Regions from separate parts of the Streptomyces sp. CA-251247 genome, predicted to be linked through region 2. Evidence: riboswitches for the same ligand, from Rfam matches in the RefSeq annotation. Region 2 holds a riboswitch; each other region holds the start of a gene.
The links. A riboswitch is a leader RNA that binds a small molecule or an ion and turns the genes downstream of it on or off. The one in region 2 is predicted to bind cyclic di-AMP.

Region 1 (10,058 bases), 530 kb from region 2:
CGTTGTCACCGAGGATCTTCGCCTGACGCAGCGCGTGCTGCGCGTTCGGCGGGCACCAGGCGTTCTCCACGCCGGCCTTGCGGGCCGCCATGTCCGGCACCTGGGCGTTGTCGCCCGCGGCCCAGATGTAGTCGGTGCCCTGCACCTGGAGGGTGGTGGCGGTGTCGACGTGGCCGCGCGGGCCGAGCGGGAGGCCGTAGCGCGCGAGCGCCGGGTTCGGCTTCACACCGGCCGTCCACACGATGGTGTTGGAGTCGACCTCGAGGCCGTTCTTCAGCACGACGTGGCCGTCCACGCAGGAGTCCATCGACGTCGAGAGGTAGATCTCGATACCGCGGCCCTCGAGGTGCTCCTTGCCGTACTTGCCCAGCTTCGGGCCGACCTCGGGAAGGATCTTGTCCGCCGCGTCGACGAGGATGAACCGCATGTCCTCGCGCTTGACGCTGGCGTAGTACTTGGACGCGTCCCGCGCCAGGTCCTCGACCTCACCGATGGTCTCCGCGCCGGCGAAGCCGCCGCCCACGAAGACGAAGGTCAACGCCCGGCGGCGGACCTCCTCGTCGGTGGTCGAGTCGGCCTTGTCGAGCTGCTCCAGCACGTGGTTGCGCAGGCCGATGGCCTCCTCGATGCCCTTCATGCCGATGCCCTGCTCGGCGAGGCCGGGGATCGGGAAGGTACGGGAGACCGCGCCGAGCGCGACGACCAGGTAGTCGAACGGCAGCTCGTACGCCTCGCCGACGAGCGGCGAGATCGTGGCGACCTTGCGGTCCTGGTCGATGGTCGTGACCCGCCCGGTGAGCACCTCGGCCTTGGGCAGGACGCGTCGCAGCGGGACGACGACATGCCGGGGCGAGATGCTGCCGGCGGCAGCTTCGGGAAGGAAGGGCTGGTACGTCATGTACGACCGCGGGTCGACGACCGTGACGGTCGCCTCGCCGTAGCGCATCTTCTTCAGAATGCGCCGGGCTGCGTACAGGCCTACGTACCCACCGCCTACTACGAGGATCCGGGGACGCTCCGTGGTGCTCATGCCATCGAGTATCCACCCCCCTCGGAGGGGGTGCTCGTGAGCCCCTTCACAAGGAGTGGACCCACCTCTGCTACACTGCGCGGCCCACGTGATGGAGGTCATGATCCCGAAAGGGAACCGGCCCTCCGTCGGAGTCGTTGTTCACCCCCTGTGAGCTGCCCGCTTGAGCGGGGCCCGAGGTGAACCACCGTCGCGGCCCCGCCGGTCGGCGGCTGTCCGGACCGGCCGGGCCCGCGCCCGGCGAGCCCCCGCCGCCGGGCCTCGACAGCCATTCGGCCCCCTGAAGCGCCCACCAGGGACCATTTCCTTGTGAAGAACTTCACGAAGTTCGTTCGGCGGCGACGGACCAGGCGATCCCGTCCAGGATGTCGTGCTCGCTCACGACCACTTCCCCGGCTCCGATCCGCTCCATGACGGCGAGCAGGACGAGGGCTCCGGCGGCGATGACGTCCACTCTCCCCGGGTGCATCACGGGGATCGCCGCCCGCTCGTCGTGGGTGGACTCCAGGAGCCTGCGCGTCACCTCGGCGACCTTCTCGTAGGAGATCCGCGCGTGGTGGATCGCCGTGGAGTCGTACGCGTCGAGGCCGAGCGCGATGCCCGCGACGGTGGTCACCGAACCGGCGAGACCGACGAGGGTGCCGGCGCCGCTCAGCGGGACGGTCAGCTCCGCGAGATCGAGCGCCGCCTCGATGTCCGCCCGTATGGCGGCGACCTCGGCGGCGGCCGGCGGATCGCTGCGCACATGGCGTTCGGTCAGCCGTACGCAGCCGATGTCGACGGACCGGGCGGCCTCGACGGTGCGCCGGCCGATGACGAACTCGGTGGACCCGCCGCCGATGTCGACGACCAGGCGCTCCTCGTCACCGGCGAGCTCCTTGGTGGCGCCGGTGAAGGAGAACTCCGCCTCCTGGTCACCCGTGATCACCTCGGGCTCGACGCCCAGGATGTCGAGGACGCCCCGGACGAAGTCCCCTCTGTTCTCGGCGTCCCGGGAGGCGGAGGTGGCGACGAAGCGCACCTTCTGCGCACCGTGCTCCTTGATGACGTCCGCGTACTCGCGGCAGGCCGCGAAGGTGCGCTCCAGCGCCTCGGGGGCAAGACGGCCGGTGCGGTCGACGCCCTGACCGAGACGGACGATGGTCATCCGGCGGTCGAGGTCGACGAGTTCGCCGGTGGCGGGGTCCGCGTCGGCGACGAGCAGCCGGATCGAGTTCGTGCCGCAGTCGACGGCGGCGACCCTCGTCATGCCGGGCCGCCGTCGTCGCCGGCGCCCGCTGCGGTGTCCGCCGCCGTGCCCGCGGCCGCCGCGCCCGGCTCGTCCACGATCCCCGCGGAGACGCACGGGCCCTTGCGCCACCACTCCGGCAGCATCGCGATCGCCTCGTCGCCCAGCGGGTTGACCCCCGGGCCCGCCGCCAGCGAGTGGCCCACCAGGACGTGCAGGCACTTCACCCGGTCCGGCATACCGCCCGCGCTCGGGAAGTTCGCCAGGACCTCGATGGCGTCACGGCGCGCGATGTAGTCCTCGTGGGCCGCCCGGTAGGCCGCCGCCAGCTCCGGATCCGTGGCGAGGCGCTCGGTCATCTCCTTCATCACGCCGTTCGCCTCCAGCGTGCCGATCGCCGACGCCGCCCGCGGGCAGGTCAGGTAGTACAGCGTCGGGAACGGGGTGCCGTCCGGAAGCCGGGGCGCCGTCTCGACGACATCGGGCTGCCCGCAGGGACAGCGGTGCGCGATGGCGCGCAGTCCGCGCGGCGGACGCCCGAGCTGCTCCTTGAACGCGGCGATGTCCGCGTCGGTGGGCTCGGTCGGATCGGTGTGGGGAGGAGGGGTTTCCATGCCTGCCTTGGCTCTACGGTTCTACGGTTCTACTGGCGTGCGGTGCCGTCTACCGGCGGTCGGCGGTGTCGACGCCGTCCCAGACGTTGGAGTACCAGGGACGGTCGGCCGCCCCCTCCTCCGTACGGCGCTTCTCCGCGACTTCGGGGTCGATCATGGTGTAGCCGGTCTCGCCCGGCATCACGTAGTGCAGATGCTCGCGGGCCAGCCGCTTGACGTACATGTCGTCCTGGAGGCGCGCCTTCTCGTCGCGCAGCTCCTCGACCTGCTGCTCCGCCTCGGCCATCCGACGCCTCTGCTCGGCCATGTCGGAACGCTGGGAGACGTACTGCCGCATCGGATAGGCGAGGGCGACGACGAGGGAACAGACGATCAGGGCGAGGAACGCCGCACGGCCGGTGAGCCGGGAGCGACGGGCCTGCCGCCGGGTCTGGGAGCGGTAGACACGAGCCGCGGTCTGCTCACCGAGCAGCCGCAGCCTGGTCGCGGTGGAGAACCGATCGCGGTCCTTCGCGGCCATGTCCTGCCTCCCCTGCTAGGGCCTGTCGTTGGTGCCGGGCTCGTGTGCCCCGGCCTGATCCACAACGACAGACCCTACGTGCGCACGTCCCCGGACACGGTACGGGACCGCGGCCGGGGACGTGTGGACGACTTGCTAGCCGCTAGGACCTGGACACGACCTAGCCCTTGAAGCGGGGGAAGGCGCTGCGGCCGGCGTACACCGCGGCGTCGTCGAGGATCTCCTCGATGCGCAGCAGCTGGTTGTACTTGGCGACGCGCTCGGAGCGGGCCGGGGCGCCGGTCTTGATCTGGCCGCAGTTGGTGGCGACGGCGAGGTCGGCGATGGTGACGTCCTCGGTCTCACCGGAGCGGTGGGACATCATGCACTTGAAACCGTTGCGCTGGGCCAGCTCGACGGCGTCCAGGGTCTCGGTCAGCGAACCGATCTGGTTGACCTTGACCAGCAGGGCGTTGGCGGAGCCCTCCTCGATACCGCGGGCGAGGCGCTCGGGGTTGGTGACGAACAGGTCGTCGCCGACGATCTGGACCTTGCTGCCCAGCTTGTCGTGCAGGACCTTCCAGCCGGCCCAGTCGTCCTCGAACAGCGGGTCCTCGATGGAGACCAGCGGGTAGGAGGCGACGAGCTCCTCGTAGTACTCGGTCATCTCGGCGGCCGAGCGGGACTTGCCCTCGAACTCGTACGCGCCGTCCTTGTAGAACTCGGACGCGGCGACGTCGAGCGCGAGCGCGATGTCCTTGCCGGGGGCGTAGCCGGCTTCCTTGATGGCCTCGAGGATCAGGTCCAGGGCGGCGCGGTTGGAGTCGAGGTTCGGCGCGAAGCCGCCCTCGTCACCGAGACCGGTGGACAGGCCCTTGGTCTTCAGCACCTTCTTCAGGGTGTGGTAGACCTCGGCGCCCCAGCGCAGGGCCTCGGAGAAGGACTCCGCGCCGATCGGGGCGATCATGAACTCCTGGATGTCCACATTGGAGTCGGCGTGCGAGCCGCCGTTCAGGATGTTCATCATCGGAACGGGCAGCAGGTGCGCGTTCGGGCCGCCCAGGTAGCGGAAGAGCGGCAGGTCGGAGGCCTCGGAGGCGGCGTGGGCCACGGCGAGGGAGACGCCGAGGATGGCGTTGGCGCCGAGCGAGGACTTGTCCGGGGTGGCGTCCAGGTCGAACATCGCCTGGTCGATCAGGCGCTGCTCGGTGGCGTCATAGCCGACGAGCTCGGGGCCGATCTGCTCGATGACGGCGAGGACGGCCTTCTCGACACCCTTGCCCTGGTAGCGGTTCTGGTCACCGTCGCGGAGCTCGAGAGCCTCGAACGCACCGGTGGATGCGCCGGACGGAACTGCAGCACGACCCGTGCTGCCGTCGTCGAGGCCAACCTCGACCTCGACCGTGGGGTTGCCTCGGGAGTCCAGGATTTCCCGGGCTACGACGACGTCGATGGACGGCACGAGCATCTCCTTCTGGGATGTGACGCTTGGAGTGCAGGGTCTCATTGGCCTTGCGGCACGAGCCTAACCGGCGGCGGGGCATCAGCCGCCCGATGCCCGCCTCCTGGGACGAAAAAGGGCATGAACAGCGGGTGCTGGGGACAAAACGCCCCCAATCTACCCATGGGTAACAGAGAGAACCCCGGCCCGGCGCGTACGGGGGATGCGCTCCGGACCGGGGTGGTCTGTGTCCCGGGGGTGCGGGCCGGCGCAGGTGCGCCGGCCCGGGTGGGTCAGCTCAGGTGGAGCTGCTGGCCCGGGTGGATCACGTCGGCGTCGGTGACGACGCCCTTGTTCAGCTCGAACAGCTTCTCCCAGCCGCCCTTGACCTTCTCGGCCTTGGCGATCTTGCTGAGCGTGTCACCGGCCTTGACCTTGTACTCGCCGTCGCCCTTCTTGAAGGACTTGGCGGCCGGCTTCGAGGACTTCGCCGGGGCGGGGGCCTCGGCGCGCTCGGAGCGGGTGGTCGGGGCCTCGGCACGCTGCTGCGGCTGGGCCTCCTGCGCGGAGCCGGCGTCGTTGGCGGCGTTGGACAGGTTCACGCCGCAGTTCGGCCATGCACCCTTGCCCTGGCCCGCGAGGACCTTCTCGGCTATCTGGATCTGCTGCGCCTTCGAGGCCTGGTCGGCGGTCGAGGCGAACTGGGTACCGCCGTAGGCGGCCCAGGTGGAGGCGGAGAACTGCAGGCCGCCGTAGTACCCGTTACCCGTGTTGATCGACCAGTTGCCGCCGGCCTCGCACTGCGCGACCTGGTCCCACTCGGACGTGGTCGCGGCGGAGGCGGTGGTGGCGCCGAGCAGCGGGGCGGCGACAGCCGCACCGGTGATGCCGGCGAGCGTGGCGATACGGGTGGCCTTGGACGGGCGACGGTGCTTGGCCTTGCCGGAAAACAGCATGGAACATCTCTCTCACCGACGCCTACGAGGTGAGCTGTCGGGTTCGGGCCAAGTGAGTTGCCCGGCCGCGCAGTCGTGCGCACGGCTCCACCCCAAGCCGGTACCCGCAGTTCATCTTCAACTGCCGGGGCCGGCGCTTACCTTGGTTCCCCCGCTCCTGCCTACGGCGCATACGCGTCGACTACTCCCCCGACCGACGGCAGGATTCGGCGTGACGGTCAGCGGTGCCCGCGATGGCGAGCGGTTCAGACCGTAAACACAGAGCTCCCCGATGTTCAAAGACGAACATCGGGGAGAAAACGCCCATCCCGCCCCTCCGGAACCGTGCGTTTCTGCAGGTCGAGGGCGGAATGCCCCGTTCCGCCGGGCAAGATGGGCGAGTTGCGGCAAAGAGACCCTTGTCTCAGTTGCACGATTTGGACAAAGGCGCCTGTACTGCCCCTACTTCGGGTCGAGCTCCAGGCTCTGGCCAGGCAGGATCAGGTCGGGGTCGTCACCGACGGTCTCCGCGTTCGCCTTGTAGAGGGAACTCCAGCCTCCCGGCAGCTTCTGCGCGGCCGCGATGGCCGACAGGGAGTCGCCCGGGCGGACGGTGTACGAACCGGGCGTGGCGTCCGCGCCGTTCGTCTCGGCCGGCTTGCCGGCCTCATCGGCCGCACCCTCGCCGTCGCGTGCCGCATCGTCATCGCGCGAGGCATGGCGCCCCGCTTCGCGCTCATTGTCCGTATTGCCCGGCCCGGTCGTTCCGGTCGCCCCGGTCGACTCCGGCTCCGTCGGCTCGGCGGCGGGTTCGCCGCGGTGCTTGCCGGTGGCGCTGCCGCTGTCACCGGTCCCGCTGTTGCCGATGCCCTGCGTCGGGGCCGGCGCGGGCTCGGCCGTCTCGGAGGGCGAGGCGGACTTCGAGGGCGCCAGCGAGGCGAGGGGGTTGTCGGACGTCGCCGGCGCGCTCTGCTCCCCGGAGGGGGAGGCTCCCGGGTCGACACCGGTGCCGGTGCCGTCCTGCGTCAGCCCGGCGATGCCCGCGCAGGTCGCCCACGCCTCGGGGCCCTGGGCCTCCAGGACCTTCTCGGCGACGGCTATCTGCTGGGAGCGGCTGGCGAGGTCGGCCCGGTCCGCGTAGTCCGTGCCACCGAAGTCCTCCCACGTCTCCTGGGCGAACTGCAGACCGCCGTAGTAGCCGTTGTCCATGTCGGCACTCCACTGGCCGCCGCTCTCGCAGGCCGCGACGCGGTCCCAGGTGGCGGCGTCGGCGGCGGAGGCCGAACCCGCACCGAGAAGGGGGATCGCGATGGCCGATCCCGTCACCCCTGCCGCGACAACGATGGCCGGAGCCTGACGGGGACGACGGTGACGACCTTGGCCGGAAAGCATGCGGGTGCCCTTCGAGTGACTACAGATAACAACTGATGTCTTCTGAGACGACCGTGAAAGTAGCCGGATTCGATCGTGTGTCACAAGTCGATGCAGCGGAGATCACGTGAAAGTCACAGTCTTGACGGATCGTCAGCTGTGCCCAGGTGTGAACTCAACGGGCAGACTTCGCAATCCACGCATAATGAGACCCCCACGCCAGCGCAAATCGGCCGGATCGCCCGCAAGCCGCAAGTCCGGCATTCTCCGGAGCAGCGTGGCGATCGCGGTCTGGCCCTCCAACCGGGCCAGCGGTGCGCCGAGGCAGTAGTGGATGCCGTGCCCGTAACCGAGGTGCTGGTTGTCGCGCCGGGAGAGGTCGAGCGCATCGGGGTCCGTGAACCGCTCCGGGTCCCGGTCGGCGGCCGCGAGCACCACGAGCACCGGGTCGCCCGCCGCGATCTCCTGGCCGCCGATGACGAGGGACTCCGTGGCGAAGCGCCAGGTGGCGAGCTCCACGGGGCCGTCGTAGCGCAGGAGTTCCTCCACGCCCGTCTCCAGCAGCGCGCTCTCGCCGGCGGCGAGGGAGGCCTGCAGCCGCTCGCGCTGCTCCGGGTGGCGCAGCAGCGCGTACACACCGTTCCCGATGAGGTTCACCGTTGTCTCGAAACCGGCGAACAGCAGGATGAAGGCCATCGCGGCGGCCTCGTTCTCGGTGAGGTGCTCGCCGTGGTCGCTCGCCCGGATCAGCCCGGAGATCAGATCGTCGCCGGGATCCTCGCGCTTGCGGTGGATCAGCTCGGCGAGATACCCCCGCATCTTCTTCACCGACCGCGCGACACCTCCGCGCGGACCGCCCCCGTGACGGATCATCATGCCCGCCCAGTCCCGGAAGTCGTCCTGGTCCTCCGGCGGGACACCGAGCAGATCGCAGATGGCGTAGATGGGGAGCGGAAAGGCGAACTCGTGGATGAGGTCCGCCTCCCCCTTTTCCACGAAGCCGTCGATGAGCTGATCGGTCAACTGTTGAACACGCGGCGCGAATTCGGCGACGCGCCGCGGGGTGAACGCCTTGGAGACGAGCCGCCGCAGCCGGGTGTGGTCGGGCGGGTCGATATTGAGCAGATGCGTCATCAGCTCGGCCTTGCGCTCGCCGGGAATCCCCGTCTTCCCCTTCGCGTGCGCGGGCTCGTCGTGGTGCGCGGGATTCTTCGACAGCCGCTGGTCGGCGAGAGCCTGCTTGGCATCGGCGTACCGGGTCACGAGCCACGCCTCCACCCCGCTGGGCAGCCGGGTGCGGTGCACGGGCGCGTGCTCGCGCAGCCAGGCGTACGCGGGATAGGGGTCGGTGGCGAACTCCCAGGTGAACAGCTCGGGCCGGTCGGTCACCGCTCGACGGCCTTGATCTCGTCCCGGTAGACGCGGGCGGCGGCACGCAGCGCGGCCTCCGGGTCGACCCCGGCCGCCTCGGCACGGACGGCCGCGGCCAGCAGCTCGTAGCCGATTCCGTCGCCGGACGGGAGCGGTACGTCGAGCCCCGCCGTCCGCACCCGGGACGCCAGCTTGGCCGCGAGCGCCAGGCCCGGCTGGCCGAGCGGTACGCCGTCGGTCACCGAGTCGCGCTGCTTCTCGATCGCCTTCGTGCGGAGCCAGTGCTCCTTCACGTCCTCCGGGGTCTCGGCCTTCTCGTCGCCGAAGACATGCGGATGCCGGTGGATCAGCTTCTCGACGATCGTGCCGGCGACGTCGTCGATCGAGAACGGCTCGGCGCCGTCCTCCTCGCTGCCCTCCTGCGCGATGCGCGCATGGAAGATCACCTGGAGCAGGACGTCCCCGAGCTCCTCGCGCAGCTCGTCCCGGTCCCCCTCCTCGATCGCCTCGACGAGTTCGTACGCCTCCTCGATCCCGTACTTCGCGAGACCGCGGTGGGTCTGCTGCGACGACCACGGGCACTCGATACGGATGCGGTCCATGACCTGCACCAGATCGAGCAGCCGCGCGCCCGGGAGGTCGTACGAGCCGGGCAGCAGCTCCAGGTCCGGCATCTGCACCCGGCCCGAGCCGGCGAGCCGGGCGAGCCCGTCGGTCAGCGCCTGGTCCCCCTCACCGGCGGGCACGACCACGACGGTGGCGCCGCCCTCGCAGGCGGCGAGGAGCTCCTCGGCGCTCGGCGCGGCGATCTCCACGGCGACACCGGCCTCGCGGAGGTAGGGCAGCTGCGGGTGCGAGGCATCGGCGCACAGCACCCGGTCGGCCGCCTGCAGCGTCTGCCAGGCGGGCCAGGACAGCAGTCCGGGGGCGACGCGATGGCTGGCGGTGAGCAGGACGATGCGGCCGGGAGAAGGGGTGTGTGTGGTCACCCCTCGAACCTACCCCCCGCTACGCACCCGTCTCGACGGGCTCCTGCGCCTTGGTGACCTGGGCGATCCAGGGCGCCTTGTAGTCGCCGAGCTCGAGCTTCTTGTTGTCCCAGACGCCGAAGCGCGGGTTGACGTCGATGTCCAGCTCGGTGGCGGCGGCGCTGAAGGCGTCGTTCAGTTTCTGCTGGCCCTCGGGGGTGTTGCCGGCGCCGAGCGAGGCGGCGAGCTTGCTGACGAGGAGGTCGCGGCGGACGACGTCGTCGACCTGGCCCGGAGCGACACCGCGCTGCTGCAGATACATGGCGGCGAGCTGCTCCTCCCCACCGGACTGCTGCACGAGGGCGGCCCGCCCGTCCTGGATCTCCTTGCGGCTGACACGCACCCCCGCGTCCTTCGCGGCGCGCTCGACGACCTGCTCGACGATGAGGTCGTAGAGCTTGGCCCGGCTGAGCTGCCCGCTCTCCTTGATGAGCTGGGCCGACTGCGGGGAGCCCTGCTGCGCGGTGCGGACGTCCTTCACCTTCGCCTGGACGGTGGACACGTCGATCCGCTCCCCACCGACGACGGCGGCGGCGCCGGG
Region 2 (10,058 bases):
CCTCGCCGAGCGCAACGGCCTCTCCAACATCCGGGTCGCCAACGGCGACGCGATCATCCTCCTCCGCGAGATGCTCGCCCCCCGCTCGCTCGACGGTCTGCGCGTCTACTTCCCCGACCCCTGGCCCAAGAAGCGGCACCACAAGCGCCGCCTGATCCAGCCCGAGTTCCTCAGCCTCGTCGCCGGCTCGCTGAAGCCCGGCGCTGTCGTGCACTGCGCCACGGACTGGGAGTCGTACGCGGAGCAGATGCTCGAGGTGCTCTCGGCCCATCCGGACTTCGAGAACACCCAGGAGCACGGCGGTTTCGCGCCACGCCCCGACTCCCGGCCGCTCACGCGGTTCGAGGGCCAGGGCATCGACAAGGGCCACAAGGTGCACGACCTGCTGTTCCGCCGCACCGCAGGAGCCTGACTCCGGCGAACGGCGGCGTGCGCCGGACGAAACGCCGGACGAAACGCCGACAGAACGGCGGCGCGCGCCCGGCGCGCAGCCACCCGCCCCGGCCAAGGGCAGCCAACCCCCACGCGCCGTCGCCCGTTGTCGGTGTCCCTCGTTAGGGTCAGTGGGTGTCCGAGTCGTCGCCCCCGCAGCACCATCCACCGCACCCCGCGGTCCCGGCGTTCGAGCAGCAGCGTGTCGACGAGCTGCTCGCCGCTGTACCGGAGCGTGCCCGGTGGCGCTACAAGCCCCGCCGTGTCTCCCGGTTCTGGCACAGCAAGGCCGTCCGGGCAGGGGTGCTGATCACGCTCCTCGCCCTCTCGGGCCTCGTCATCCTGTCGCTCGTACGGGAGCAGACCGGCACCCAGGGCTTCCTGGTCGGCCTCGGCCTGGCGACCCTGCCGGTGCCTCTGCTCACCGCCGCGTTCCGCTGGCTGGACCGGGTCGAGCCGGGCCCCTGGCGGAATCTCCTGTTCGCCTTCGCCTGGGGCGCGTTCGCCGCCGCCCTCGTGGCGATCATCGCCAACACCTTCGCGACGCAATGGATAGCCACCGCCACAGCGGACCCCACGGGCGCGGACACGCTGGGCGCGACGGTCATCGCGCCGGTCGTCGAGGAGAGCGCGAAGGCCGCGGCGATCCTGCTGCTCTTCCGCTTCCGCAGACAGGACTTCCGCGGCATCGTCGACGGCGTCGTGGCCGCCGGGTTCACCGCGACGGGCTTCGCGTTCACCGAGAACATCCTCTATCTGGGCAACGCCTTCGGCGAGGACCAGCAGATGGGCTTCTCCGGGATCGCCTCGGTGACCGCGGCGACGTTCTTCGTACGGATCGTCATGTCCCCGTTCGCGCACCCGCTCTTCACGGTGCTGACCGGTATCGGCTTCGGCGTCGCCGCGCTGGCCTCACGGCGCATGCGCGTCCGGCGCATCGTGCTGCCGCTGCTCGGACTCGCGCTGGCGATGGGCATGCACGCGCTGTGGAACGGCTCGACGTCCCTGTTCGGCCCGTGGGGCTTCTATCTCGTGTACGGAGCGTTCATGGTGCCCGTCTTCGGGCTGCTGACCTGGCTCACGATATGGAGCCGGCAACGGGAACTGCGGACGATAGCCGCCGAGTTGCCGGCCTACGCCGCGGCCGGCTGGCTGTCGGCGGACCAGCCGCCCGCGCTGTCGTCGATGCGGGCGCGCACCCTCGCCCGGGATGTGGCCCGGCGCATGCACGGGCCGACCGCGGCGCACGCGGTGTCGGAGTACCAGCACTTCGCGACCTCGCTGGCGTTCCTGCGCCACCGGGCCCACCGGGGCGCGGCGGACCCGGACTTCGTGGAGCGCGAGCAGGAGCTGCTGCACCACCTGTGGCAGCGCAGGGACGTGGCGGCGCCGGCGCTGACGTACGCGGCACGGGCCACCGGGCGGGTGCACGCGCCGCCTCCGCACCGCGACTACGGCGCGTACAACCCGTACCGGACCTGACCGCGCACCGGTAGGCGCCGGAATCCCGCCCGCAACCCTGAGAACCGAGTGCAACAAAAACCGGCAGTCCTGGCGTCGGGGGGTGAGCGCCAGGACTGCCGGGGACCGAGATTCGCGGGAACGGTCCCGCAGGATCAGGGAGTCAGGCCCTTGTCCCGCAGCCAGGCCATCGGGTCCAAGCCCGAGCCGCCGGGGGTGTGGACCTCGAGGTGCAGGTGCGCGCCCGTCACATTGCCCGTGGCGCCGACGCGGCCGATCGTCTCGCCCGTCGCCACCTTCTGGCCGGCGCTCGCGGTCATCGACGACAGGTGCGCGTACCAGACCTCGGTGCCGTCCTCGAGTTCGAGAACGATGCGGTAGCCGTACGAGCCGGACCAGCCCGCCGACTTCACGGTGCCGTTGTGAACGGCCTTGGCGGGCGTACCCGTCGGGGCGGCGAAGTCCAGGCCGGTGTGCTGGCCCGAGGACCACAGGGAGCCGGACTCGCCGTACGTGGAAGTGATCGTGTACGAGGAGGTGGGGAGCGAGTAGCTCTTGGCCAGCTGCGCGAGACGCGCGGCCTCCGCCTTGGCCTTCGCCTCCTCCTCGGCCTTCTTCTTCGCGGCGGCGACCTTCGCTGCCGCCTCTTCCGCCTTCTTCTTCGCCGCGGCCTCGGCCTTGTCCGCCGCGGCCTTCGCGGCTGCCGCCTTGGCCGAGGCGACCGCCTTGGCCTCCTGCTGCTCGGCCTGCTGGAGGATGCGGGAGCGCAGCGCCTCGCCGGCGCCGCCCTGGTCGCTGTCGGAGGCGGTGTCGGCGTAGGCGATGCCCATCGCCGAGTACGTGGCCGCCTCGTCCACGACCTCCGAGGAGTCGTCGGACATGAAAGAACCGACGCCGGGAAGAGACTTGGCGTCGGGCAGATTGTCCGAGAGCGCGTCGGGAAGGGATATGGAGACCGCGGGTTTGTCCTGCGCGGTCGCGATGCCGCCCGCGCCGACCGCGGCGATCACGCCGACGCCGAGCACGGTGGAGCTTCGGGCAAGTCCGCCGCGCTGCTTGGCGACACGGTGCCGACCGCGCACCGGACGGACGGAGTCCTCGGTGGGGTTCCACTCTTCGAGGGACCGCTCCGCGCCCTCCGCACCGAAGAAGTCATTGGCGAAGGGTGCTTCTGGGGCAGGCCTGTTGGACGCCACTGAGGCGTGCTCCTTTCCTTCCTTCTCGCCTACCGGGTTAGCTGACGGGTTCGGAGCAGGAAGGTCTCCTACGAGCGCCACCCGCCGCGGAAGTCGCGGTGGAAGGTGCCCGATTCACCCCAAGGATTGGTTCCCCGGTTCCCTTGCGGAATTCGGCGCACGCGCACGGCGCCGTCCTGACGACGGCTGGGACGACCGCGCTGCGTTATCGAACGTTAATAGACGCGAGGACCGTATTCCAAGCTGTTCCGGGTGATCGTTAACGACTTCCCACGGGACCAATCGGGACACAAGCGGCCGGATTCGGGCGACTTGATCGCCCTTCGGGTGTCGTCACATTACTGACGGGTCGTCAAATGGTATGCGGAGGGGGATCTTCCCACTACGCAGCGTGCACGGGTGCCCGAGCGGGCCGAGCAGACGAGACACCCGGGAGGGTCCGCGAGTGCCCGAGACCGCCCACACGGCTCATCCGGGCGAGCCCACCGAGCCGTTCCGCGGCCCACGCACACGGCTCATCCGGCGCAGGCCCACCGACAGTTCCGCGGTCCACCGCCCGACTCGCACAGCCTCATGCGGCGAGACACCCGAGACGGTGACGCGGAGCCCGGGCGCCCCTCACGCGGGCGGCACGACCGGCACCGTCCTACGGCGCTCCGGCTGCCCCTCCGCCGGCCGGGCGACTGCCAGCAGCGCCATGTCGTCCTTCGAGCCGCCGCCGGTGTACCGGCGCACGTCGTCGACGAGCGCGTCGAGCAGTTCGTCGGGCCCGGGAAAAAGCCGTCCGGAGAGCCGCGCGCCGGGATCGTAGAACTCACCGGCCGCGTTGCGCGCCTCGCTGACACCGTCCGTGTAGAGCAGCAACGTCGCCCCCGTCGGCAGCGGATACTCCACCGCCTGGTCCGGCCAGGCCTCCAGGTCGCCCATGCCCAGCGGCAGCGCGGCCCTCGACGGCTCCAGGAATTCCAGGTCGCCGTTGGCGTACAGGATGATGGGTTCCGGGTGGCCACGGTTCACCAGCCGGACGATTCCGGCGCCGCGCGGGATCTCCCCCAGTACGGCGGTGGTAAAGCCCTCGACCGCGTCCAGGCTGTCCCGGCGCGTGCCCTCGCGCGCCAGCGCCCGCTCCAGGCGCTGGGCGACGCCCTCCAGAGAGCTCTCCTGTTCGGCCGCCTCCCGGAACGCGCCGATGACGACGGCCACCGTCTCGACGGCCTCCAGCCCCTTGCCGCGTACGTCGCCGACCACCAGCCGCACCCCGAAGGCCGTCTCCTGCACGGCGAACAGGTCGCCGCCGATGAACGCGTCGGCGAGCGCGGCCTCGTACCGTGCCGCGACGTGCAGCCCGCCGATCCGGTCGGCGGGCGTGGGCAGCACGGCACGCTGCGCGGTCTCGGCGATGACCCGGGCGGAGGCGAGCCGCTCCCCGCTCCGTCTGACGACGGTGTTGATGAGCAGCGCGAGTCCGGAGACGGTGATGAGCGTGAAGACCTCGGTGTACGCCGTGACCTCGTCGGCGGTCTGGTTGTAGAAGTGCAGCCCCAGTACCGCGAGGGTCGCCGTGATACCCGTCACCAGCGTGGTGAGCCAGGAGAAGAACGGAGCGGCGACCAGCGGGGCGGCGGCGAACAGCGGCACGGCCGTGAACTGCGCCGGAGTCGCCAGGTCGAAGACCAGCCCACCGATGATCATCAGCGTGGGCAGGGCGCGGAGGAAGCGGCGGGCGCCGTACACGCGACTCTGCTGGAACTGCGCCAACGGTGCTCTCCTCCCCGGTCCGCCCACGGCTGCGGACGGTACCGCGCCCTACCCAGGCTGTCCGGAGCCGCGCCGCTGAGCGACTCTCCGTCGGCCAACCGGGCGAAACGCGGGCCCGCAGACGGGGAAACAACAGCGGCCCGGCACTCGAGACGAGTGCCGGGCCGCTGTTTCAGTAGCGGGGACAGGATTTGAACCTGCGACCTCTGGGTTATGAGCCCAGCGAGCTACCGAGCTGCTCCACCCCGCGTCGGTAAACACCACTCTACGCCATCCGGAGCAAGATCAACTCCAATTGATGGCGCCCCCGCTCTGTCGCTCACGTTTCCGGTGGGTCACCATCTCGCGCATGAGGGGGAAACAGTCCGTGCCGACGAACGTACGTCCGCCGATCGTCCGCCCGCTCGTGCATCGAAGAGTCCGCCCGCTCGTGCGTCGAAGGGGCGGCCCGCTCGTCCGGGCCGCCGCCGCGCTGATGGCGCCCGCGATCGGCCTGGCCGCGTACATGCTCCAGCCCGGCGCGCCGGACGACAGGCTGGCGGGCGCACTGGCGAACAGCCCCCTCCCCCGCGCCCAGCTGCTGGTCATCGATCCCCCCGGCGGCTTCGAGACGGAACCGGGCAGCGGCCGTCTCGACGCGGACTTCCGTCTCCACTACAGCGCGGGCGGGCGGCCCGGCTCCGTCCCCGGCTTCGACTACGAGGTCACCGTGCGGCCCGACGCGGGCTGCCCCGAGGAACTCCCCGGCCAGATCGTCTGCCTGGACGCCGGGGACGGTTTCACCGTCGTCAAGCAGCGTCACGTCGACGGCACGGTGTCCCACTACGTCGTCCAGCGCCGCGGCACCCTGCTGCTGCGGGCGCGCACCGCCCCCGGCCTGGACGTGGAACGGCTGCGCAGCACCCTCGCCGCCGCCCGCCCCGCGACCGACGAGGAACTGGTGAGAGCGTTGCCCGGCCGCTGACCAGCGGCTGAGGACCCAGCAACTGGGGGCCGGCAGCGGAGACCGGCGGGGCCGACACTGATCACTCGTCGGTGAGGTGCCGCTCCCCGTACACCTTCATCGCGTCGCGGACCAGGACGGCGGTCCCCTCGCCGTGCCGGTCGTACGCGGCGGTGAAGCGCGGATCCGCCACGTACATCTCGCCGAGACCGATGAAGTACGACTTCGAGGGCGTCGCGGTCGTCGACAGCCAGGCGTACTGCCGCGCGGTGATCGCCTGCACCTCGTCACTCTCGGCGGACCGGCCGTCCCGGAGCGCCTGGGCGAAGGCCTGGGCGATGGAGACCTGCTCGTCCTGGAAGGCGCGCTTCTCCTCGTCGCTGAGCGAGCGCCACCAGCGGTCGCCCGTCTCGTACGCGTCCCGGCCCCAGCGCTCGGTCACCTCCTGCTCGTACTGCGTGTGGTCGAAGCCGTCGAACACTTCCTCGGCCATGAGTTCTTCCCCTCTCTCGGTCTTGTGGAGAGTGGTCCGCACCGAGGCGATCTGCCGCCCGATGCGTTCGCGTTCCTGCTCCAGGAGGCGCAGATGAGCCCGCAGCGCGGCGCCCGTGTCCCGTTGCCCTTCGAGCACCTCGGCGATCGCGGGCAGACCGAGACCGAGCTCGCGGAGCAGCAGGATCCGCTGCAGCCGCACGAGCGCGTCCGGTCCGTAATAGCGATAGCCGTTGCTGCCCACCCGGGTGGGCACGAGCAGACCGAGCTCGCCGTAGTGCCGCAGCGTGCGGCTCGTCGTCCCGGCGCGCCGGGCAATCTCCTGGATCGACCACTCCATGACTCAGACGCTAAATCTTGACGCTGCGTAAAGGTCAAGCGGCGTTTTCGGCAGCGAGTGGGCCGGTGGTCGTCCGTTATGGGCCGGAGCGCGGGTCAGGGCAGCAGCCGGGACGCCCGGGCCCGGAGATAGCGCGCCTCGGGGATGCTCAGCGTGCGCTGGGCGGCCAGCTGGTAGGCGGCGCGAGCACCCTCGACGTCCCCGGCCTTCTCCAGCAGATGCGCGCGTACGGCGTCCAGCCGGTGGTGGCCCGCCAACCCGTCCTCCAGCCCGTCGAGCTCCGCGAGCCCGGCCTCGGGCCCGTGCACCATCGCGACGGCGACGGCCCGCCCGAGCTCGGCCATCGGCTCCGGAGCCAGCCGTACGACCAGGTCGTACAGTGCGAGGATCTGCGGCCAGTCCGTGTCCTCGGCGCTCACGGCCTCGTCGTGCAGCGCCGCGATCGCCGCCTGAAGCTGGTACACCCCGGCCGGCCCCTGCCCCAGCGCCTCCTCCACCAGCGCCGATCCCTCGTCGATCGCCGCGCGGTCCCAGAGCCCGCGGTCCTGCTCGTCGAGCGGGATCAGCTCCCCGCCCGGCCCGGTCCGCGCGGAGCTGCGGGCGTCGGTGAGCAGCATCAGCGCCAGCAGACCGGTGACCGCACCCTCCTGCGGCAGCAGACGGCGTATGGCCCGGGTGAGCCGGATCGCCTCACGGGCCAGGTCGGCGCGGTGCAGCGCCCTGCCGGACGTCGCCGTGTAGCCCTCGTTGAAGATCAGATACAGGACCTGCAGCACGGCGGCGAGCCGCCGGTCACGGTCCTCGGGGCCCGGCTGCCGGAACGGCAGGCCCCGGACCCTCTGCTTGGCCCGGCTCACCCGCTGCGCCATCGTCGCCTCCGGCACCAGATGCGCGCGGGCGATCTCGGCGGTGGTCAGACCGCCCACGGCTCGCAGCGTCAGGGCGATCTGCGCGGCGGGCGTGAGTTCGGGATGGCAGCAGAGAAAGAGGAGAGTGAGGGTGTCGTCCTCGACGGGCGCACGGCTCTCCCCGGGGGCCGGAGCGGTGAAGGCGTCGCGGGGCATGAGGGTCGCGACCGTCTCCTCGCGACGGCGCCGGGCCTCCTCGCTGCGCAGCTGGTCCGTCAGCCGGCGCGAGGCGACCCTGATCAGCCAGCCGCGAGGGTTGTCCGGGATGCCGGAGTCCGGCCACTGCTCGGCGGCCGCGAGGAGGGCTTCCTGCACCGCGTCCTCGGCCAGGTCGAAGTGCCCGTAACGGCGTACCAACGCGCCGAGGACCTGCGGCGCGTGCCGGCGCAGCAGGTCCTCGACAGCGGTCGTACGGCTCAACATTCGCCTCCGGCGGCGTCCTGGATGGGCCGGATGACGACGGGGTATTCGGTCGATCCCTCGGGAGCCGGGCACTGCGCGACGCGTGCCGCGATCTCGGTGACCCGCTCGAGGCTCTCGCAGTCCAGGACCCAGTACCCGGCGAGGACCTCCTTGGTCTCGCCGTAGGGCCCGTCCGTGATGACCGGGCGGCCGTCCTTGCCGGCGGCCACCGTCCGGGTCTTCGCGGGCTCGGTGAGCCCCTGCGCGTCCACGAGTTCACCGGACTCGGCGAGGTCGTTGTTGATCGCCCCCATGAACTCGAACATCGCCTGCATGTCCTTCTCGCTCCACGCGGGGCTCTGCGCGGAAGGCTTGCCGGACATGGACTCGTAGTCGGCCTGCGTGCCCTGGACCATCACCAGATACTTCATGACTCGCTCCCTCGGATGCGCGGTCACCCTCGTGGGCAACTCTCACAGGGGACGTCGGAGCCGGTGAAGGGTTCTCGACACCTCGCGGAAGAATCCCGGGAAATCTTTTCGGGACCACCCGGCCGGGCGCCTGGCCGGGCGTCCGGCGCCGAGGAGGACTGCCGGCCGACGAGGACCGCCGGGCCGCCGACCGCCGCGTGCTGCCGGAGCGCCGGTGTTACTGGACGGCGCCCAGCACCCCGGTCACGGGGGCCACGACTCCGGTGAGCTGACCCAGCTGGCTGAGCTGGTCGAGCTGGTTCAGGGACGGTGCTCCGCCGCCCGCCTGCTCGGCGGTGTGTCCCGAGGCGTGAGCACCGGAGGCGGCCATGGCGGTGGCGCCGGCGGCGATGGCAACGGCGGTGAGGATGCGCTGTGTCTTCGTCATGCCGGGACAACGGCCGAGGGGACGCGGGGTCACGGGGACGGCTCCCGGATGACCCGCACCGACGACCTCGCTTGGGCCCGCACCGACGAAAACAGCGCCCCTGTACGAGGACTCGGGCCGACTATGGCGTGTTCTGGACCGTCCCCGGACCCGCTCCCCCGAGATCCTCTAAGGGTCCACCGGCGTGAGAGCCCACGCATCGACCTGATTGGGGGACGCATGGCCTGGTATCCGAACGCCACGAAGTACGAGCTTCAGCCCGAGTCCGACAGTCAACCCGCCATCCGGCCCACGCAGTTCATCCTGCACAGCATCGCGGCGCCCTGGACGGCGAAGCGGGTGTACGAATACTGGCGGGACAGCACCGACCTCGAAAGTCATTTCGGGCTCGGTTACGCCGGCGACCTCGGCCAGTTCATCGGCACGGAGACCCGGGCCGACGCCAACTATCAGGCCAACCGGCGCCCCGACGGAACCGGCGCGGTCTCCATCGAGACGGCGAGCAACACCAGTGCCACCGACCGGTGGACGGACGAACAGGTCGAGCGGCTGATCCGGCTGGGGGCGTGGCTGCACCACCGCCACGGCATCCCGCTGCGGATCTGCCGCACCCACGACGACCCCGGCTACGGCTACCACCGGCTGCACGAGGAATGGGCGGTCGGCGGCACGATCTGCCCCGGCAACGCCCGGGTGACCCAGTTCCGTGAGGTGGTCTTCCCCGGCATCGTCGCCGAAGCCGCGAACCCCAGCCCGCCCGAGGAGGACGAGATGCCCATCGCCAAACTGCACGAGTCGAACGCCTTCGATGTCGAACTGCCGTCCGGCTCCTGGGTGGGCCTCGCCTTCCGGGACGCGGTCATCCACGCCGGCCCCCGCACGCTGATCGGCCCGCTCTACGTCCAACTGACCATCGGCGACGCCCCGCAGGGCACCCGCCTGGACGGCCGCTTCTACGCCACGAACCCGGACGGCTCGTCGCCCTCGGGCTACGGCGACCTCACCAAGTGGGGCGCGGGCACGCACCAGTTCCTGCACAACGTGGACGTCCCGGCGGGCAAGCACCTGCGGTTCGAGGTCTGCGCGACGACGCCGGACGGCAGCCCGGTGAGGCTGATCCACCGGCTGGTGACGGGGGATTACGTGGCGTCGTGAGGCACGTACGAGCGGGCGGTGCGCAGGTGCCCGCCGCCCGTTCGCACACCGTCCGATGCCGTGGCACGGCTGTCAGCCCTCACCTACGACCAGCGGGACGATGACCGCCGCCA
Region 3 (10,058 bases), 1.1 Mb from region 2:
ACGGTCAACGCGGACAGCTGGCTGACCGTGGACGTGCGCAAGATGGTCGCCGACAACTTCCGGGCCTCCCTGGCCCCCACGAGCTGGGCGATAGCCGGCTACTCCGCCGGTGGCCACGGCGCGGCCAAGCTGGCCCTCGCCCACCCGGACCGCTACTCCGCCGCGGTGAGCCTGTCCGGCTACAGCGACCCGGCGGCGGAGAAGACCTCCATCACCGGCGCGGACCCGCAGCTGCGCCGCGAGAACGACGTCCTGAACATCCTCATGGCCGCGAAGACACCGCCCCGGGTCTCCCTGCTGGCCACGGGAGAGGGCGCGGACGGCTACCTTCCGGGCCTCGCGCTCCGTGACGCGGCGAAGCCCCCGACGACGGTCGAGGTCAGGCCGACGGTGGGCGGCCACATCACACGGGTGTGGGGTGCGGAACTGCCGTACGCCTTCCGGTGGTTGACGCGGGAGATGCATCTGGAGGACGGGACGCCGGGGGAGGGCGGCCCGGGCGGGGGCGCCGGGCGGCAGGACCGTCCGGAGCCGGAGGGGGCAGAGGTGGACGAACCGTCGGGGGCGGGCGGGGGGATACTGGAGTGAGAGCGGGCGCTGGTGGGTGAGGGCTCCCATGGCGCACGCTCGTGCGGGAGGCCCTGACGACGGGCGCTCGTCGATGGCCGGCCCCTACGACGGGCGCGTCGCCCCCGCGAACGGCATGTCGTCGATCGAGGCGACCCGGACCGGTGCGCCCGGGCGCGGCGCGTGGATCATCTGGCCGCCGCCGATGTAGAGGCCCACATGGCTGATGCCCGAGTAGAAGAACACCAGGTCGCCCGGGGCCAGTTCGGCCTGTGACACCCGTCGGCCCGCGTTGATCTGGGTGTAGGTGGTCCGGGGGAGCGAGACGCCGGCCGAGCGCCAGGCCGCCTGGGTGAGGCCGGAGCAGTCGAAGGAGGACGGGCCGGTCGCTCCCCAGACGTACGGCTTGCCGAGCGCCCCGTAGGCGTAGGCGACGGCCTGGGCGGCGCGGGCGTCGGGGGCCCGCAGAGCGCCGCGGGGGGCCGTGGAGCGGTCGGCGCGCGCGGTGGACGCGGAGTCCCCGTGCCCGGACCCTTCCTCGTACGAAGCGCGCTGTTCGGCCGTGAGCCGGTCCAGCATCCGCTCGGCGGCCGAGAGTTTGCTCCGCACGGTCGCCTTGTGCCGGGCCAGTTCCGCCTGCCGGTCCTTCAGGCTCTCCATCCGCTCGCCCGCCTGCGCCCGCAGCCGGCCGATCTCCACCAGCTGCTGGTGCACCCCGGCGATCGCGGCGGCCTGCCGCTCACCCGTGCGTTCGGCGAGGGCGGCCCGCTCCAGGTACTCGTCAGGGTCGGAGGTGAGCGCCAGTTGAAGAGCCGGGTCGATGCTTCCGGCGCGGTACTGGGCGGTGGCGATCGAACCGAGCGCGTTGCGGGAGGAATTGAGGCGGTCGGTCCTGCGGGCGGCCTCGTCGCGCAGCCGGTCCACCGATGCACGCGCCGCCGCGGTCCGCTCCTTGGCCCCGTTGTACTCCTCCGTGGCAACCTCCGCCTCCTGGTACAGCTTGTCCGCCTTGTCCTTGACCTGGGCCGGCGTGAGAGCGGGTTCCGCGTGCCCGACTCCGTCGAAGGCGGTCGCGGACGCCGCTCCTGCGAGCGCGAGGGTGGCGGCGGTACGGGCGGCGGGCCCGGAGAGGAGATGCTGCTTGGGTTTCCGGTGCGCGGCCACGGGTGCGTGTACGTCCTTCCGTCATCCCTGCGGGTCCGGGTCCGGCGGCGGCCCGCACAGGGGAGCGGTCCGCCGCCGGATCTCTCGGCGTGACGGCCGACTGCCGCCCGGTGCTGCGGCGGCGGTGGGGAGTCGGTCATCTGAGGCAGGACGCTAAACCTGGGGGTCACGGCAGGGAGAGGCAAGGACCGAATGTGCCCGAAGGTGGACATCCCGCTGCGCCTTCTGCAAGCCGGTCCCGCCCGGTCACGACCTTTCTCGACGCCGGTGTGACCGATGTGCCGAATGAGGCTCACCCGGCCTGAAGGGGGTGATATGGCGGGAGTTAGGCTCCGCCGCATGGACGTACTCATCAATGTCTTCGTCGCCCTGCACATCATCGGCATCGCGTCCCTGCTGGGCGGCTTCCTCACGCAGATGAAGGCGATGGCCGAGGGAACGGCGCGCTTCAGCCCGGCGATGCTGCACGGCGCGCTGACGATGCTCGTCACGGGTGTGGCGCTGGTGGGCCTCAACCAGGCGGACGACCAGACGGTGAACAACCTCAAGATCGGCATCAAGCTGGCGGTGCTGGTGGTGATCCTGGGGCTGGTCTACGTCAAGCGGGACGAGGAGTCGGTGGAGAAGCCGCTGTTCGCCGCGGTGGGCGGGCTGACGGTCGCGAACATCTTCATCGCCACGCTGTGGACGTGAGCGCGCTGCACCGGACCTGAGAACGCCCCGGGCCGTGGGCACTCCGGGCAGCAGAACGCCCGGGCACCCTCGGGCCCGGGCGTCCGGTGTGCGGCCGGCTCAGGCCGGGCGAACGCTGCCGTGGATCGGCATGTAGAAGATCGACTCCTCGCGGACGTTCGCCCCCGGCTTCGGGGCGTGGATCATCTTGCCGTCACCGATGTAGATGCCCACGTGGCTGATGTCGTCGTAGAAGAAGACCAGGTCCCCCGGGAGCAGGTCCTTCGTCTCGACCCGCTTGCCGGTCTTCACCTGGTCCCAGGTGGTGCGCGGCAGGCTCACGCCCGCGGTCTTCCAGGCGGCCTGCGTCAGCCCCGAGCAGTCGTACGAGCTGGGTCCGGCCGCGCCCCAGACGTACGGCTTGCCGATCTGGGCGCGCGCGAAGTCCAGGACCTTGGCGGCCTTGGCGGTGGAGGTGCCGTCGGACGAGCCGGAGCCCGTGCCGGCCCCGGGCGCGGTGCCCGTGCCGCCGCCCTGGTTCTGTTCGCGCTCCTTCTCCCGGCGCTGCCGCTCGGCCTCGGCCTTCGCCTCCTGCTCGGCCTTCTGCTCGGCCTTGCGGCGGGCCTCGTCCGCCTTCTTGCGCTCGATCGCGGCCAGTCGCGCCTTCTCCTCGGCGGTCAGCCTCGACAGCAGCTCGCGTGCCTCGGCGAGCTTCGCCTGCACATCCTGCTTGCTGGTGCGCAGCGCCCGCTGCGACCGGGTGAGGGACTCCAGGCTCTCGGTCGCCGCGGCCCGCTGCTTGGCGGCGGCTGCCCGCTGGGTCTCGTAGTCGGCGATCACATCCCGCTGACGGTCCGTCATGCGGTCCATCAGCTGGGTCTGGTCGAAGTACTGCTGGGGGCTGTCCGCGAACAGCAGCGCGGCGGTCGGGGCGACCGCGCCCGTGCGGTACTGCGCGGCCGCGTAGTTGCCGAGCACCTGGCGGGACTCGTTCAGCTTCTCCGTGCGCTGCGCGTTCTCGTCGAGGAGCTTGCCGACCTGCTGCCGCTTCTCCTCCGTCGCCTCTTTCGCCTGGTTGTACTTCTGCGTCTCGGTGCCGGCCTGCCGGTACAGGTCATCGACCTTCTTCTGCACCTCTTCGACCGACGGCTTCGGGTCGCTCGGCGCCGCGTTGGCGCTCTGCGTCGACAGCAGCGTGACGGATGCGAGGGCTGCCGTCGTGAAACCGACGGCGGGGGAGGTCTTCACGGTTCGACTTCGCGTTTTGCGATGCGACGCCAAGGCCGACATCTCCTTCTTCCGTTGACCGCCTACCGGGTTAGCTGTCGGGTTCGGGCGGAACGGAAGATCGCCCTACGGACCGTGCTGGTGCGGGTCCGATTCACCCCGGTTGTGCATGGTGGGTCCCCGGTTCCGAACTTCTCTGGGAAAAGCCCGAATTCGGCGCTGACTGCCCGTTTGGCGTGGATCGCCGCGGGGGACGGGCTGCCTGATCGAGCACGCTAGCCAACTCGTGTGGCTCCTGTGAAGGTTGATGTTCGATATGCCCGATACATTTTCGTGACCTTATCGATCGGGCGGTCGACATGCTCGCGAGATGACGCAATGCGTTCGAAAAGGTGCAGAGTGTTGCCGGAGTCGTGCGGGATTGGGTGCATCGGTGCTACGGGACCGGGCGTACGGCGTCGAACGCGTCGCGTTGTCCCGGCGCTCCGGCCGGGTCACCGCGGCCCTCGGGCCGTGCCGCGGGGGCCGTATGGCAATGCGGCCGCGAGCTGTCAGTGCCGCGGCCTAGACTCGTAGAGCGATGAGCAGCCTCTTTGACGACAGCTTCCTGGCGAACCTCCAGCACACCTCGGAGGAGCCCCCGCCGCACCCCGAGGAGCCCGGAGACGGGCCCGGAGAGGAGATCCCGGACGATCTCTTCCAGGGCGCGTTCGACGTGCCCCCGGCCCGGGACGCCTACCACGGCAACGGCGCCCCGCGCACGATCGTGGACCCCGCCGCCCTGCTGGACGGACTGAACGAACAGCAGCGCGCCGCCGTGGTCCACACCGGATCGCCGCTGCTCATCGTGGCCGGCGCCGGTTCCGGCAAGACCCGCGTGCTCACGCACCGGATCGCCCATCTGCTGGGGACGCGCAGCGTCCACCCCGGCCAGATACTGGCGATCACCTTCACCAACAAGGCCGCCGGCGAGATGAAGGAGCGCGTCGAGCAGCTGGTCGGCCCGCGCGCCAACGCCATGTGGGTCATGACCTTCCACAGCGCCTGCGTCCGCATCCTGCGCCGGGAGTCCAAGAAGCTCGGCTTCACCTCGTCGTTCTCGATCTACGACGCGGCCGACTCCAAGCGGCTCATGGCGCTCGTCTGCCGTGATCTCGATCTCGACCCCAAGAAGTTCCCGCCGAAGGCCTTCAGCGCCAAGATCTCGAACCTCAAGAACGAGCTGATCGACGAGGAGAGCTACGCCGACCAGGTCGGCGGGGGCAGCGAGGCCGAGGGCTCCGGGGGAGGCTTCGACAAGACGCTGGCCGAGGCGTACCGGATGTACCAGGCGCGGCTGCGCGAGGCCAACGCCCTGGACTTCGACGACATCATCATGACCACCGTCCATCTGCTCCAGGCGTTCCCGGACGTCGCCGAGCACTACCAGCGGCGCTTCCGCCATGTGCTGGTGGACGAGTACCAGGACACCAACCACGCTCAGTACACGCTCGTACGCGAGCTGGTGGGCACCGGGCAGGAGGACCTGCCCCCCGCCGAGCTGTGCGTCGTCGGCGACGCCGACCAGTCGATCTACGCCTTCCGCGGCGCGACCATCCGCAACATCCTCCAGTTCGAGGAGGACTACCCGGACGCGAAGACGATCCTGCTGGAGCAGAACTACCGCTCGACCCAGACGATCCTCTCCGCCGCCAACGCCGTCATCGAGCGCAACGAGAGCCGCCGTCCCAAGAACCTGTGGACGAACGCCGGCGCGGGAGCCCGGATCACCGGCTATGTGGCCGACACCGAGCACGACGAGGCCCAGTTCGTCGCCGACGAGATCGACCGGCTCACGGACGCGGGCGACGCCAAAGCCGGTGACGTCGCCGTCTTCTACCGGACGAACGCACAGTCCCGGGTCTTCGAAGAGATCTTCATCCGGGTCGGCCTGCCCTACAAGGTCGTCGGCGGAGTCCGCTTCTACGAGCGCAAGGAGGTCCGGGACGTCCTGGCCTACCTGCGCGTCCTCGCCAACCCCGAGGACAACGTCCCGCTGCGCCGCATCCTCAACGTCCCCAAGCGCGGCATCGGCGACCGTGCCGAGGCGATGATCGACGCGCTCGCCCTGCGCGAGAAGATCACCTTCCCGCAGGCGCTGCGACGGGTGGACGAGGCGTACGGCATGGCGGCCCGCTCGGCCAACGCCGTCAAGCGGTTCAACGTGCTGATGGAGGAGCTGCGTACGGTCGTCGAATCGGGCGCCGGACCGGCCACCGTCCTCGAAGCCGTCCTGGAGCGGACCGGCTATCTCGCCGAACTGCAGGCCTCGACCGACCCGCAGGACGAGACACGGATCGAGAACCTCCAGGAACTGGCAGCGGTGGCGCTGGAGTTCGAGCAGGAGCGGGCCGAGGAGGAGGGTGCGGGCACCCTCGCCGAGTTCCTGGAGAAGGTCGCGCTCGTCGCCGACTCCGACCAGATCCCCGACGAGGACGAGGACGGCTCCGGAGTCATCACCCTGATGACGCTGCACACCGCCAAGGGCCTCGAGTTCCCGGTGGTGTTCCTGACCGGCATGGAGGACGGCGTCTTCCCGCACATGCGCGCGCTCGGCCAGGCCAAGGAACTGGAGGAGGAGCGCCGGCTGGCGTACGTCGGCATCACGCGGGCCCGCGAGCGCCTCTATCTGACGCGCTCCTCCATGCGCAGCGCCTGGGGGCAGCCCTCGTACAACCCGCCGTCGCGGTTCCTCGAGGAGATCCCGGGACAGCACCTGGACTGGAAGCGCACCGGCCCGATGGCAGCGCCCGCCGGACCGACCGCGGGTATCGCCTCGTCGCTGTCGTCGTCGCGCTCACGGTCGGGCGGCGGGGCGTCGGGGTTCGCCACCAGGCGGACGACCGACAAGCCGGTGATCTCGCTGGCGGTCGGCGATCGTGTGACCCACGACCAGTTCGGCCTGGGGACCGTCACCGAGGTGAAGGGGTCGGGCGCCGACGCACAGGCGACGATCGACTTCGGCGACGCCAAGCCGAAGCGGCTGCTGCTGAGGTACGCACCGGTGCAGAAGCTCTAGCAGCAAGCAGGGGTGCCGGCCGGCCGCGACGAGCGCGGCCGGCAGACGGCTGCGTGGAGACGTGCGGGTGACCGTGTCCGGCTGATGTACGGGCTACGGCGGGGTCGGGCTACGCGGGGTCGAGGCCGTGGCTGCGCAGCCACGGCAGCGGGTCGATCGCCGCGCCGCCGCCGGGCCGGACCTCGAAGTGGAGGTGCGGGCCGGTGGAGTTGCCGGAATTGCCGGAGTACGCGATGACGTCACCGGCCTTGACCGAGCCGGACCGGATCTTGGTGGTGCTCAAGTGGCAGTACCAGGTCTCGGTGCCGTCCGCCGCGGTCACGATGGCCATGTTGCCGTAGGCGCTGTTGTACTGCGTACGGACGGTGCCGTCGGTCGCTGCCATCACCTCGGTGCCGTACGACACCGGGAAGTCGATGCCCGAGTGCAGGGACATCCAGTTGACGCCCGCCTGGCCGTAGTAGGCGCTGAGGCCGCCCTGCTTCACGGGAAGAACGAACTTGGGGCGCAGCGCCTCGAGACGCTTGGCCTCCTCCAGCCGCTTCTTGCGATCCGCTTCCTGGCGCGCCTTGAGGTCGAGGCGTTCCTGGGTGCGGGAGGCGCGGTCGCCGAAGTCGCGGGCATCGGCGCTGAGCGCGGCCAGCTGCGTGTCCATCTTGTTGTTCGCGGCGGCCGGCTTGACCGAGGCCGGATCGGCAGCAGCCAGGTTCTGGGTGCCGCCCTCCTTGGTCTCGCCGCCGCTGAGGCCGCTGACCGAAGCGGCGGCGATGCCCGCGACGCCCATCACACAGGCGGAGGGCACGGCGACGGTGAGCAGTGCGGAACGCTTGGCCGGAGTGCGGCGGCGGCCGCGGCTGCCGCCGGACCGGCGGACGGGGCGCGGCGTGACCGGGGTGGCACCGATGAGCGCGGGCTCGAGCTCCGGCTCGTCCCCCGGCGCCTCGACGGAGTCGGCGTCCACGGCCGTGCTGTCGTCGGTGTGCTGCTCGGTCTCGTGGTCGGTGTCGAACTCGGACCCGTACGCGGTGTCGTACTCCGACGCGTACTGCGTGTCCGGGACGTTCTCGACGGCGGAGTCGTAGCCGGGCGTGGCCTCGGGCTCGTACTGCTCCGCGTACTCCTGCGTGTGGTCCGGGGTGTACTCACCGGAGAACTCCGGCAGCAGTTCGGTGCCGAACTCCTGCTCAGGCGTGAACTGTTGCGGTACGACGGCTTCCGCGCCCGTGTTCCAGGCAGTGGCGTCGTAGGTGCCGGTCTCGTAACCCGGCACTGCCCACTGACCGGTGGCTTCGTACGAGAAGGTGGCGGCGGCCGTCTCGAACTGGCCTGTCTGCGCACCCTGGTTCCACGCGGAGGCGTCCCACTGACCGGTGGTGTCGTACTGGCCGCTCGGGTCGTAGGGAACCCCGGCCTGAACCCCGGCGTCGTACTGCGCGGTGGTGTCGTACTGGCCCGTCATGTCGTACTGACCGGCGGTGGCGTACTGGCCGGTGGCGTCGTACTGGCCGGTGGCCTCGGTGAACTGCTGGGCCTGCTCTGCCTGGTGCTGCGCGCCGTACACGTCGTAACCGGCGGTGCCTGCCTGGTGCGACCCGGTGTCCCACTGGGACGAGTCGTACTGACCGCTGTGTCCGGCCTCGTGCCCCGGAAGCGCACCGAAGAGCGGGTCGGTTTCAAAGCTGCCGGAGGGGTACCCGTCATATCCGACGTACCCGGCGTGGGCGTGCTGGTCGTTCACCAACTTCTCTCTCGCCTCGGCAGCAGGACCTGTGTTCAGGGGCCACGGTGGAGTCAGGTCCCGGAGCGAACGCAGTGGCGGCGACTGTACCCGGCGGTATGCGACGGCGACAATCTTCCGCAGGTTTTAGGCAATCAGGAAAAGGGCATTCGGCCGTGTTTCGGCGGACTGTGGGCAGAGCTTTGGCCCTACGTTCGAAAAACGTTCGACAATCCGTAACCGCTGGGGCCGTGACTCAGGCAACCGAAACGGCTCCGGACGCGTCCGCCGGCGATGTGCTCGTCTCGAGTGCCTGCCGGATTCCGGCGGCGACGGCAGGGTGGACCGGCAGGGCGAGATGGCCGATTCCACTGACTTGCACGTTCTGGGCGATGAGGTCCGGATGGTCCACACAGGCCGTCTCGACGGGAACCATCAGCTGGTCCAGGTCGCTCCAGAAACTCACGAAGCGCGTACGGCAGCCCGGCGCGGGGCGGCGCAGCTCCTCGATCACGACCGAGCCGGGGCGCATCTGCCGCACGATCGGGTGGGCGCTGGCGAGCGGGGCGACGGTCGTGCCGGAATGCGGGGTGCCGAGCGTGACGAGGGTGCGGACCCGCTGGTCGCCACCGAGACACTGCACGTAATAACGGGCGATGAGTCCGCCGAGGCTGTGCCCGACGATGTCGACCTCGCTGCGGCCGGTACGGGCGCAGATCTCCTCGATGTGCCGGCCGAGCAGCTCGGCGGCGGTGCGGATGTCGCAGGTCAGCGGGGAGTAGTTGAGGCACTCCAGATGGCGCCAGCCGTGGCGGGCCAGTGAGCGGCGGAGCAGGACGAAGACGGAGCGGTTGTCGACGAAGCCGTGGAGCAGTACGGCGGGTGGACGGACGGCCCCCGCGCCGGTCGGCAGCGGGGTGGCGGGCGCGCACTCGGACTCGGACGCCGGCTCGGCATCGAGGGGGCGCGGGTTGCAGGCGCCCTCGTCCTGTGCCGGGCGGCGCCGGCCGTTGCCCGGCGCGGGGTCGCCGTCCTGCGGGTGGCCGGGCCCGGGGCGCTCGGCGAACAGCCCGGACGGATAGAGCAGCAGATGCCCGGCGAGGATCGCCAGCTCGAGGGCGGTGGCCTGGAGAAAGGTGACAGGGACTCTCAGGTTGCAGAGGCTCAGGTTGCAGAGACTTCGCAGGTGGCGCACGGGGCGCAGACTCAGGGAAATGAAGGGCACCGCCGTCATGGGCCGACCTCCGTACGGCACGCTGGAGACGACACCGTCCCCCGTGTGCCCTCATGGGGCCTCCGCAGGTACGACCTTGTGCCTTTGGCCCGCCGCCGGATGCCGGTATCGACACCGGGGACGGTGGCGGGCCAAAGGCAAAGGTGCCGTACCCCGGTGCCGCGCGGCTGACGGCAGGGGAGGTACGACCCTGAAGCGGCTCCCTTGTGATCGTCCCCGTAGGCGGCTTGTGTGCCGCCTGGTACGGGTACGACGCTTAGCGAACTTGTCCCATGTGTGATTTCCCCCTCGCTGACCTCCGCGAAACGGTTGGGTGCGGGATGCTGGAGATAACGTTCGTTCACTGACGACGGAGTCAGGTGTGGAGGCAGTGATGGGTGTGACCGGTCCGATCCGCGTAGTGGTGGCCAAGCCGGGGC

Region 1: linked by a shared signal. The riboswitch ahead of ACQPWZ_RS14800 (transglycosylase family protein) and the one ahead of ACQPWZ_RS17095 (M23 family metallopeptidase) in region 2 are both predicted to bind cyclic di-AMP.
Region 3: linked by a shared signal. The riboswitch ahead of ACQPWZ_RS22075 (NlpC/P60 family protein) and the one ahead of ACQPWZ_RS17095 (M23 family metallopeptidase) in region 2 are both predicted to bind cyclic di-AMP.

What each region holds. Positions count from the first base shown of each region.
Region 1 is NZ_CP191861.1:3,380,583-3,390,640, forward strand. It holds gene ACQPWZ_RS14775 (NAD(P)/FAD-dependent oxidoreductase) at 1-1,030, opposite strand, end outside; gene ACQPWZ_RS14780 (exopolyphosphatase) at 1,350-2,279, opposite strand; gene ACQPWZ_RS14785 (DUF501 domain-containing protein) at 2,276-2,872, opposite strand; gene ACQPWZ_RS14790 (FtsB family cell division protein) at 2,922-3,392, opposite strand; gene eno (phosphopyruvate hydratase) at 3,553-4,839, opposite strand; gene ACQPWZ_RS14800 (transglycosylase family protein) at 5,106-5,768, opposite strand; cyclic di-AMP (ydaO/yuaA leader) riboswitch at 5,773-5,947, opposite strand; gene ACQPWZ_RS14805 (transglycosylase family protein) at 6,210-7,139, opposite strand; gene ACQPWZ_RS14810 (cytochrome P450 family protein) at 7,272-8,507, opposite strand; gene ACQPWZ_RS14815 (nucleoside triphosphate pyrophosphohydrolase) at 8,504-9,478, opposite strand; gene ACQPWZ_RS14820 (SurA N-terminal domain-containing protein) at 9,498-10,058, opposite strand, start outside.
Region 2 is NZ_CP191861.1:3,906,216-3,916,273, forward strand. It holds gene trmB (tRNA (guanosine(46)-N7)-methyltransferase TrmB) at 1-412, shown strand, start outside; gene ACQPWZ_RS17090 (PrsW family intramembrane metalloprotease) at 568-1,914, shown strand; gene ACQPWZ_RS17095 (M23 family metallopeptidase) at 2,049-3,089, opposite strand; cyclic di-AMP (ydaO/yuaA leader) riboswitch at 3,101-3,257, opposite strand; gene ACQPWZ_RS17100 (PP2C family protein-serine/threonine phosphatase) at 3,708-4,847, opposite strand; tRNA gene ACQPWZ_RS17105 (tRNA-Met) at 5,024-5,097, opposite strand; gene ACQPWZ_RS17110 (hypothetical protein) at 5,215-5,811, shown strand; gene ACQPWZ_RS17115 (MerR family transcriptional regulator) at 5,873-6,622, opposite strand; gene ACQPWZ_RS17120 (RNA polymerase sigma factor) at 6,718-7,950, opposite strand; gene ACQPWZ_RS17125 (YciI family protein) at 7,947-8,363, opposite strand; gene ACQPWZ_RS17130 (hypothetical protein) at 8,581-8,790, opposite strand; gene ACQPWZ_RS17135 (peptidoglycan recognition protein family protein) at 9,010-9,945, shown strand; gene ACQPWZ_RS17140 (hypothetical protein) at 10,018-10,058, opposite strand, start outside.
Region 3 is NZ_CP191861.1:4,966,868-4,976,925, forward strand. It holds gene ACQPWZ_RS22060 (alpha/beta hydrolase) at 1-588, shown strand, start outside; gene ACQPWZ_RS22065 (NlpC/P60 family protein) at 673-1,731, opposite strand; gene ACQPWZ_RS22070 (hypothetical protein) at 2,071-2,424, shown strand; gene ACQPWZ_RS22075 (NlpC/P60 family protein) at 2,524-3,693, opposite strand; cyclic di-AMP (ydaO/yuaA leader) riboswitch at 3,696-3,859, opposite strand; gene pcrA (DNA helicase PcrA) at 4,211-6,688, shown strand; gene ACQPWZ_RS22085 (M23 family metallopeptidase) at 6,798-8,426, opposite strand; gene ACQPWZ_RS22090 (esterase/lipase family protein) at 8,662-9,639, opposite strand; gene ACQPWZ_RS22095 (cobalamin B12-binding domain-containing protein) at 10,013-10,058, shown strand, end outside.